Thalassoglobus sp. JC818: one gene and its partner. The protein of the gene in region 1 binds, or shares a complex with, the protein of each later gene. Links are inferred from orthologs where the notes say so. Each region holds a gene or a part of one and is shown on either strand. Other genes may lie near its edges.

Region 1 (5,447 bases):
TAACCAACGCTGCCTTCCATCTGCAGTTCAATCAGACGGTTCATCTCGACGGCATATTCCATCGGCAGCTCTTTGACGAGTGGCTCAATGAAGCCGGTCACGATCATCGCGGAAGCTTCCGCTTCAGTCAGACCACGGCTCATCAGATACAGAAGCTGTTCTTCAGCAATCTTTGAGACCGAAGCTTCGTGCTCCATCGCGACGTCATCTTCCTCAACTTCGATGTAAGGATACGTGTCGCTTCGGCTGTGTGAGTCGAGGATCAAGGCGTCACAGACGACGTTGCTTTTACAGTCTGTCGCCCCTTTCTCAACTTTCGCCAGCCCGCGGTAGCTGCTTCGTCCGCCGTCTTTACTGATCGACTTCGAGATAATTCGACTCGAGGTGTGCGGAGCACAGTGGACCATCTTGGCACCAGCATCTTGATGCTGTCCTTCGCTCGCGAAAGCGATCGAAAGAGTTTCGCCACGAGCACCCGGTTCCATCAGGTAGATGGCTGGATACTTCATCGTCAGCTTGGACCCAAGGTTTCCGTCGATCCATTCCATCAGAGCATCGCCGTATGCCATCGCTCGCTTGGTGACGAGGTTATAGACGTTGTTCGACCAGTTCTGAATCGTCGTGTACCGACACCGTCCTTTGCGCTTGACGACAATTTCGACAACCGCAGAGTGCAGCGAGTCCGAACTGTAAGTCGGAGCAGTACACCCTTCGACATAGTGAACGTTCGCACCTTCATCGACGATGATCAGGGTCCGCTCGAACTGCCCCATGTTCTGGGTATTAATTCGGAAGTACGCCTGCAGCGGGAAGTCAATGTTGACCCCAGGAGGAACGTAAATGAACGATCCACCGGACCACACAGCACTGTTCAAAGCTGCGAACTTGTTGTCGCTTGGCGGAATGATTGTTCCAAAGTACTGCTTGAAGATTTCTGGGTGATCACGCAGCGCGGAGTCTGTGTCAGTGAACAAGACTCCTTGCTTTTCAAGGTCTTCCTGCAGAGATCCGTAGACCACTTCCGACTCATACTGAGCCTTCACACCGGCCAGATATTTCTTTTCCGCTTCTGGAATTCCCAGTCGGTCATAGGTCTTTCGAATGTCTTCCGGAACATCGTCCCAGGACTTCTCCTGCCGATCACTGGCACGCACGTAGTAGAAGATGTTCTGGAAGTCGATTCCCGACATATCGCCGCCCCAAGTGGGCATCGGTTTCGACTCGAAGATTTCATAGGACTTCAAGCGGAAGTCCGTCATCCAGCCTGGCTCGTTCTTCATCTCAGAAATCTGAGCAACGATCTGTGCGTTGAGACCTCTCTGCGAGGTGAACGAGTATTTGTCAGTCGGATCGTGGAACCCGTATTGATAATCTCCGATCGAGACATCGGCTTTGCCGTCGTTGCCGAGATCAGAGTCAAGTGTATCTGTAGTCGCCATGGTGCCGTCTCCGATTGAAAGTCGGGATTGCTGATGAGGAAGTACGAGGCGGGCTAATTACCCGGAACGATCGGTGCGAATCCAGTCGCTCTGACGAATCCCGATAATCCGCTCGGGAATTGAGGAGTTGCAGAAGAGACGCTTCCGTTAGACGGAAGTCGTTTCTTCCTGGGCTGCATCCTCTTCTGCTGCAGCTTCTGGATGTCGCTCGCGAACGCCTGCGTATCCGTTTTTGTGCAGATCATGAGCAAGCGAAGCATCACCCGTTTCCACGATTCGCCCCGCAAGCATCACGTGAGTAAATTGAGGAACGTTGTATTCGAGAAGCCGTTCATGGTGAGTGATAATCAACACACCCATGTGCGGTCCGGACAGTTTGCTCAATCCTTCACTGACAACCCGGACAGCATCACTGTCGAGGCCGGAATCTGTTTCATCGAGAATCGCGAATCGCGGCTTGAGCATTGCCAGCTGAAGAATTTCCATTCGCTTCTTTTCACCGCCGGAAAATCCATCATTGAGGTATCGTCGGGCGAATTCGGCGTCGATGTTCAACTCTTGCATCGTGTTGCGGAGCTCGGTTCGGAACTCCCGCATCGGCATCAGCTCTTCACCTTCTTTACGATCGGGGTTACGAACGTTGCTGATCGCGTGCCGGAGGAAGTCTGCGACTTTTACGCCGGGAATTGTGACAGGATACTGAAACGCAAGAAACATCCCGAGGCGGGCTCGCTCCGCTGGATCGAGGTCGAGAACGTCAGTCCCGTCGATCGAGATCGAGCCGCCAGTGATTTCGTATTTTGGATGTCCCACGAGAGCGTATGCCAGCGTGCTTTTTCCGGACCCGTTTGGTCCCATCAATGCATGAATCTCTCCCTGGCGAATCTCAAGATTGACGCCTTTCAGGATTTCGGTTTCCCCGACAGAAACATGCAGGTCTTCGATCTTCAACAAGCTGGACATGGTTTCGCAATCACAAATCTAAATAAACAAAAGTCGACAAGTCGACGAATCAGGCAAGGACGATTTCCGGCTCTTTGACGTATCCGGAATGGTGAGGAACAGGAAGTGAATCTTCCGCGCCTCGAGTAATTTTCTTCATGCGAATCTTGTCCTGGATTCGCATCACGCCTTCCAGAAGTGCCTCTGGACGAGGAGGGCACCCGGGAACGTAAACGTCGACAGGCACGACTAGGTCGACACCTTTCACGACGTGGTAACCGTACTTGAAGTAAGGACCACCACCGACAGTACACGCCCCCATGGCGATCACGTATTTGGGATCAGGCATCTGCTCGTACAGACGACGCACGCGGCTGGCCATTTTGTGAGTCACTGTTCCGGCCACGATCATCAGGTCCGCCTGACGTGGAGTCGCTCGGAATGCCCCCGCTCCGAAGCGGTCGATGTCGTACCGGCTCGCTCCGGTTGCCATCATTTCAATCGCACAACACGCCAATCCGAACGTCATCGGCCACACACTGGACTGCTTTGCCCAGTTCATCGCCTGTTCCAGACTCGTCGTGATGACGTTCTCTTCGAATCGACCTTCGATCCATGTCATTGTACGGTATCCTTAATGATCGGAAGCATTGAAATAGGTGTGCAGGTCAAAAACCGCGATTACAAAACGCCCTCAAAGTCATTACTAATCTGTCGTTCTGACGAACACAACTCTCTCCGCCGATCTCTCAAAACTGGTGACTCAAAAACTCCTCAACAGGCGGAATTGTCGACGGGTTTTTTGTCAGTTACAAGCTGACCCAGCTGTCTTAATGGGTCGAATCCTCTAACTGACATCTGATCTCGTTTGAGTCGTTACTCTCCGACTTGGAATTCACAACATCGATGGCCGTCCAACCGACAGGACGACAACTCGACTGGCACACCCAACAGCTCTGAAAAGACTGATTGTTCGAGATCGCAAATCGACGGATCTTCTGCAGCCAGTTCATGATACGGACAGTTATACTCCCTCAGGATGGGGAGGCCGTCTGTGTCGCTATTGCTGGCGTATTCAAGTTCGAATCCCTGTTCAGCCAGTTGGCTCGTGAGAAGCTGTAACCTGCTCGCTAAACTGCTTCCATCGCGACAAGCTCCAAACCGCTCAACCAACGATTCTTTCACACCATTCAGAACACTCTTCCGGACATTCTCGTCCGAAATCACCATAATCTGCTTCCAGAGAATGGCTGCGATCTCCGCGTGATCGTCTCCCAGTTCCTTAAGTCCTGCCGCAGTAAGATGATACGTATAGCTGGGCCGACCTCGCTCCTGCCGCGACAGTTTTCGATCGACCAAACCAGCTGCCTGAAACCTCATCAGCTTCTGACGAACCGCTGTGGCTGTGATCCCTATCGAATCACACAAACTCTGAATCGTGGCAGGAGATTGTCTCTGCAGCACGCTTAAGAATTCATGATCTGTCTGGTCACGCGACATGGGTGAGAAATCAATCAAAGAATCGAAAGAACACGTCCCGAGTATACGGGATTCCACACTTTTGACAACAAAGACTGTCAAAAAGATTCACGGTCTCAGATTCAGTAAATCTGACGTCACGCCTGAGAGCTTAAGCCGAGGCTTTCACAACCACCTCGGAAAAGACGTCGTCACATTGACAACACCGCGGCGAATCTCCCCCCAAAGCTCCACCGTCCATGCTCTCCGGCAGGTCTTGCCTGCGATCCTCGAGACGCCTGTCGGATCGATGAACCGATCTATTGTGAGCCTCGACAAACACGTAGAATTCGCAACGCAAAATCGAACAAAGTGATTCACCAATCACAGCAAGAGGTAGCCATGGATCGGCGACAATTCTTTCTTTTCACAGCTGGCAGCTTCTCCATCTGGACATATGGCTGTCGCGGATCGCAAAAGGCAACCGTCCTGACAGATTTCGACGCCGATGCTGTCGGTTCGCACGAAGCTGGTGCGGAAACTTGGAAGCCACTCATCGACGAAGCTGTCGGTCGGTTGATGGGTCGCCAGGTGCAAGAAATCCAACAGGCCTCTATGAACGGGATGCCTACTGGCAAGAAACGCATCTGCTTTGTCGGAGTTGAGAACCGCAGCTCCGAGGAGATCGGTGACTTCAAAGAGCAGATCTTCGAACACATCGACACAATGTTGTCGCAGTCGGAATTGTACGGATCGATCAGCAGACGATACGTCGAGGCAGGGCTTCGAGAAACACGACTTCGCCCCGACGATCTCTTCCTTCCTGACAATCAACAGCTGTACTTGAGTGTCATGCAGAAACTCAATCAGCCGTTCGATTACCTGCTCTTCGCAAAACTGACATCCGGAACGACACGCGACAACAAGAAGTACCAGCGGGATTACCTCCTCACGCTGGAGATGGTCGACATCAATACCGGAGAGTTCACCAAAGAATCCGCAAACCTCCGAAAGCTCTACTCAAAGAGTCACTTCTAGAGGATCTTCCAATTCGGTTGGCACTGGCTCGCACGAGCGAAATCAGCATTTGTATGAGTGAGACGCTCAAGCGAAATGAGCAACTTGCTCCAGGCTGATTCCGATTTAAATCGAGAGAGTTTGGACCGCTTCCGAAGAGAAGAACATCAGCGTCGTCGCTGCGTTGATCAATCAGAGCACTCGATGACATTTCAAACATGAAGAACTCACGAATGCTTCCCCGCGAAATGTCCGCCCGCCACTTTCGAAAAGTCGCAGTACGGCTGCTGACCGTCTGCATCTTGCTGGTCGGGTGCTCTCATCGCGCGCGTCAGGTTCAGAGCTTTCGCGAGGAATTCTACATCGGCGATCTGGCTCAATCGCAAGCGAGGCTGCAAACGCTGATCGACGAGAAGCGAAAAGACGTCGATGCGCTGACTCTCGATAAAGCGATGATCCAACTGACCGCCGGCAACACTCATGAAGCCGAACAGCTTCTGCGCGGCGTTCGCGATCGACTTGATCACCTGGAACAGCGCGACATCAGAGAACTCGCGAAATCAATGGTGCGAGACGACAACGACATCGCCT
Region 2 (2,983 bases), on another replicon or contig:
CGAGATTGAGATTTGCCCCATTCAGCACAAGCTCAACGCCCATCAAAACACCGATGGCATTTCGCTTCGTGGTCATACACACCACACCGCAGACGAATAAGACCGCGGACACAGCGAGAAACATTTCCAGACCGACGTTTTCCACAATGTTCTCCCTCTGCTGTTAAGCATTCTCAACGTCGACACGTCGCTTGGCACGGGCCAGATAGGCAGCACCGACGAGGACAACCAACAGATGCACGGAAACGATCTCGAACGGCAACAGATATCCGGCACTGACTTCATGGTTGCCATGAGTATGTCCGTGATCGGAACCGTCTTCAGACTCCAGCGAAAGATCCTTGTCGAAACGCACGCCCAACAGCGCTGTTCCCAAACTTCGCGTTGTGTTTCCAGATTCGTCAGGATTGTAGCCACGCTCAATAGCGCCATCTTCGCCCTCATGAACATGACCATGATCACCATGGTCATGGGCAGCTTGATGTGCTGCATTCGCGAGACGCTCTTCGTTCGCCTGCCAGTTCACAGACAAAACTGTGGAAGCAACGAGAGCCAGAAAGGCCATCCCGATAATTCCTGCCTGAACAACTTCAGCAGGTTGACTTTTAATCGTTCCGTAAGGACCGCTTGACGTCAGCATCACCCCGAAGATCAGCAGAACAACTGTGCCGCCAACATAAATCAGAAGCTGTGTCGCTCCGACAAAATCGGCACCGAGCAGAAAGAACAAACCAGCCACTGAACTCAGAGAGATCACCAGCCAGAAAGCCATTCGCACGACATTTTGGCTCAGGACGACAGCCAGAGCGCCCCCGCAGGCAGCGAGAGCATAGATCGTAAACAGTACTGTCGACATTATTCTGCCTCTCCCGTTGAGAGACCCGCTGTCACGAGAGAGTCCCGATCATTCCATCGAATCATTGCCGTTTCGTCCCCCTCAACTTCAGCGGAAACCTGAGGCTCCCCAGAACGTGGCGAACGTGGCATCCGATCACCAACTGGTGACCAGATCGATGTTTGTCCGATCGCAGCTGCCAGAATCAGTGGCCACATCACAGCCCCCAGGAACAGGAAGCAACTCATCGGCACAAGATATTTCAAGCAGGTGGTCATCACCTGATCGATTCGTAGTCGTGGCAAAGTCCAGCGAATCCAGATCTGCACAAAGACCAGAATTGCCGCTTTCACCATCAGCACTTTCAACCCGAAGACTCGAAGAAGATAGTCACCGCCGACAGAAGTTTGAGCAGTCGAAAGCAACCAGTCATCAAGCGGAGGAATCCCCGTCCACCAGCCACCGAGGAACAGAAGTGCTCCCAGTGCACTAACGAAGAACATGCTTGCGTATTCAGCAAGAAAGAAGAACGACCATCGCATTCCGGAATATTCAGTATGAAATCCACCGACGAGTTCACTCTCAGCTTCCGCGAGGTCGAATGGGGCCCGCTTGTTACTGGCGAGTGTGACTGTGAAGAAGACAAAGAAGGCGAGGAACGCAAACGGGCTACTGAAAATCAACCAGTTTTGAATTCCGCCTGACTGCAGGGCACCGATCTCTCCGAGATTCAGAGTCCCAGCTACGACCACTGGAATGACAACGGTAATCCCCAGTGGAACTTCGTAGCTGACCATCTGGGCAGCTTCACGCATTCCACCGAACAGAGACCACTTGGAACCACTCGCATAGCCAGCGAGCACGATTCCCAGAACCTCCAAAGAGAGGACTGCCAGAGCGATAAACAACCCGGCATCCATTGCAACTGCGACGAGACCTGCACTGAATGGCAGGAACATGAATGCAGAAAAAGCTGCAATCACAACAATGTAAGGAGCCAGCCGAAACAGCATCACGTCGGCGGCATTTGGAGCGAGATCTTCTTTCTGAATCAGCTTCACACCATCGGCGAGAGACTGCAGCCAACCGAACCGGCCGCCGACTCGCGTCGGTCCCAATCGGTCCTGAATTCGACCGGCAACTTTTCGCTCTGCCCAGATAAAGACAAAGGCCGGAAGACCAAAGAAGAGGCCAACGAGTGTCGTATGGACAATCGCTGCCCAAACCGCAGCAGGCAACACAGACAAGGGCCAGAAACTGACCGAGTCAATCCAATTTTCGATTGATGTTGCCAAGAGAAAGGGATTCATTCAACGGTGCCTGTTCGAGTCCTGCAGCCACTTCGAGAAGGAAATTCTCTGCGTCAGCACGGATTCAGCGAGTCAATCTCCAACAGAAGTCCAGAGTTATGACAGATGCGACAGGTGACTTCAAGCGACCCTATCGCCGTTTCCGGTGTTGGGAAGAGAGTTTCCCAGACTCGCCCGAATCAAACACTACTGCTGAGGTTGGAAAGAATCTGCCCAGACCTTTTCAGCTGCCTCTTCACCACTTTTGATACAGTCTGGAATCCCGACGCCAATAAATGCGTTCCCCGCCAAAGCGATTCCCTGAAGCTCATCAACCTGACTGCGAATACGCTCAACCCGTTGCAAGTGACCAACTTCGTATTGAGGCATGGCACGATTGTATCTGACAATCTTCATGAAGTCCGGTCTTCCGCGCACTCCCAGAATTGACTTCAGCTCGATCTGAACTGTGTCCATGATCTGATCATCGGAAAACTCCACCTCGCCGGGCTGCATTGCTCCTCCGACGAAGGTGCGAAGAACGACTCGCCCATCAGGTGCGCGATCGGGAAACTTTCGGCTCAGAAATGAAACCGCGAGAATCCGCCTTCGCTCTCGATGCGGGATCACGAGCCCGAACGCATCAAGCGGATGCTCAATGTCGTCAAGCTGATGACCAGAAACCACAATCGCGCTACTCGCGTAGTCAATCTCACTCAAGCTTGAAGAAAGCTCCGGACTGGCTGACTCGAGAATTGATGCACTCAGATAGGCAGGCAACGCCATGACAACTGCGTCAAAGGTGCGAGGGGGCGATTCTTCAAACTCAATTCGAATTCGACCGCCATCCGGACGAACT

Evidence for each region. Proteins that work in one complex are often made in the same cells at the same time.
Region 2: the proteins of AB1L42_RS10260 (region 1) and nuoH are in contact, whole or in part, in a crystal structure (PDB 6Y11), measured with the Thermus thermophilus proteins. The link is inferred for Thalassoglobus sp. JC818 from one-to-one orthologs. Residues at the interface, in WP_096411117.1 of Thermus thermophilus: Arg16, Glu17, Gly18, Leu24, Leu27, Val28, Trp30, Gly31, Arg32, Asn34, Ser35, Trp37, Thr54, Asp55, Ala56, Asp59, Ala61, Arg62, Phe63, Gly64, Glu66, Val67, Phe68, Arg69, Ala70, Ser71, Arg73, Gln74, Ala75, Asp76; in WP_096411122.1 of Thermus thermophilus: Arg36, Val44, Arg45, Met46, Gly47, Pro48, Asn49, Arg50, Val51, Leu57, Gln58, Ala61, Asp62, Ile64, Lys65, Ile67, Phe68, Lys69, Glu70, Ile72, Val74, Glu223, Ala224, Glu225, His233, Thr234, Glu235, Tyr236, Ser237, Trp241.

Annotation. Positions count from the first base shown.
Region 1 is NZ_JBFEFI010000003.1:606,339-611,785, reverse strand. The notes cover bases 1,228-4,036. They hold AB1L42_RS10260 (NADH-quinone oxidoreductase subunit B), read right to left. Parts: upstream 3,004-4,036; coding sequence 2,452-3,003; downstream 1,228-2,451. Other genes in these bases: AB1L42_RS10255 (transcriptional regulator), read right to left, coding at 3,258-3,881; sufC (Fe-S cluster assembly ATPase SufC), read right to left, coding at 1,587-2,402; sufB (Fe-S cluster assembly protein SufB), read right to left, coding at 1,228-1,439. In the rest of the region: more of sufB, read right to left, coding at 1-1,227; AB1L42_RS10250 (penicillin-binding protein activator LpoB), read left to right, coding at 4,242-4,877; AB1L42_RS10245 (hypothetical protein), read left to right, coding at 5,075-5,447. UniProt on the Escherichia coli protein: NDH-1 shuttles electrons from NADH, via FMN and iron-sulfur (Fe-S) centers, to quinones in the respiratory chain. The immediate electron acceptor for the enzyme in this species is ubiquinone.
Region 2 is NZ_JBFEFI010000002.1:466,727-469,709, reverse strand. It holds nuoH (NADH-quinone oxidoreductase subunit NuoH), read right to left. Parts: upstream 2,146-2,983; coding sequence 856-2,145; downstream 1-855. Other genes in the region: hemG (protoporphyrinogen oxidase), read right to left, coding at 2,332-2,983; AB1L42_RS06285 (NADH-quinone oxidoreductase subunit J), read right to left, coding at 164-856; nuoK (NADH-quinone oxidoreductase subunit NuoK), read right to left, coding at 1-145. UniProt on the Escherichia coli protein: NDH-1 shuttles electrons from NADH, via FMN and iron-sulfur (Fe-S) centers, to quinones in the respiratory chain. The immediate electron acceptor for the enzyme in this species is believed to be ubiquinone.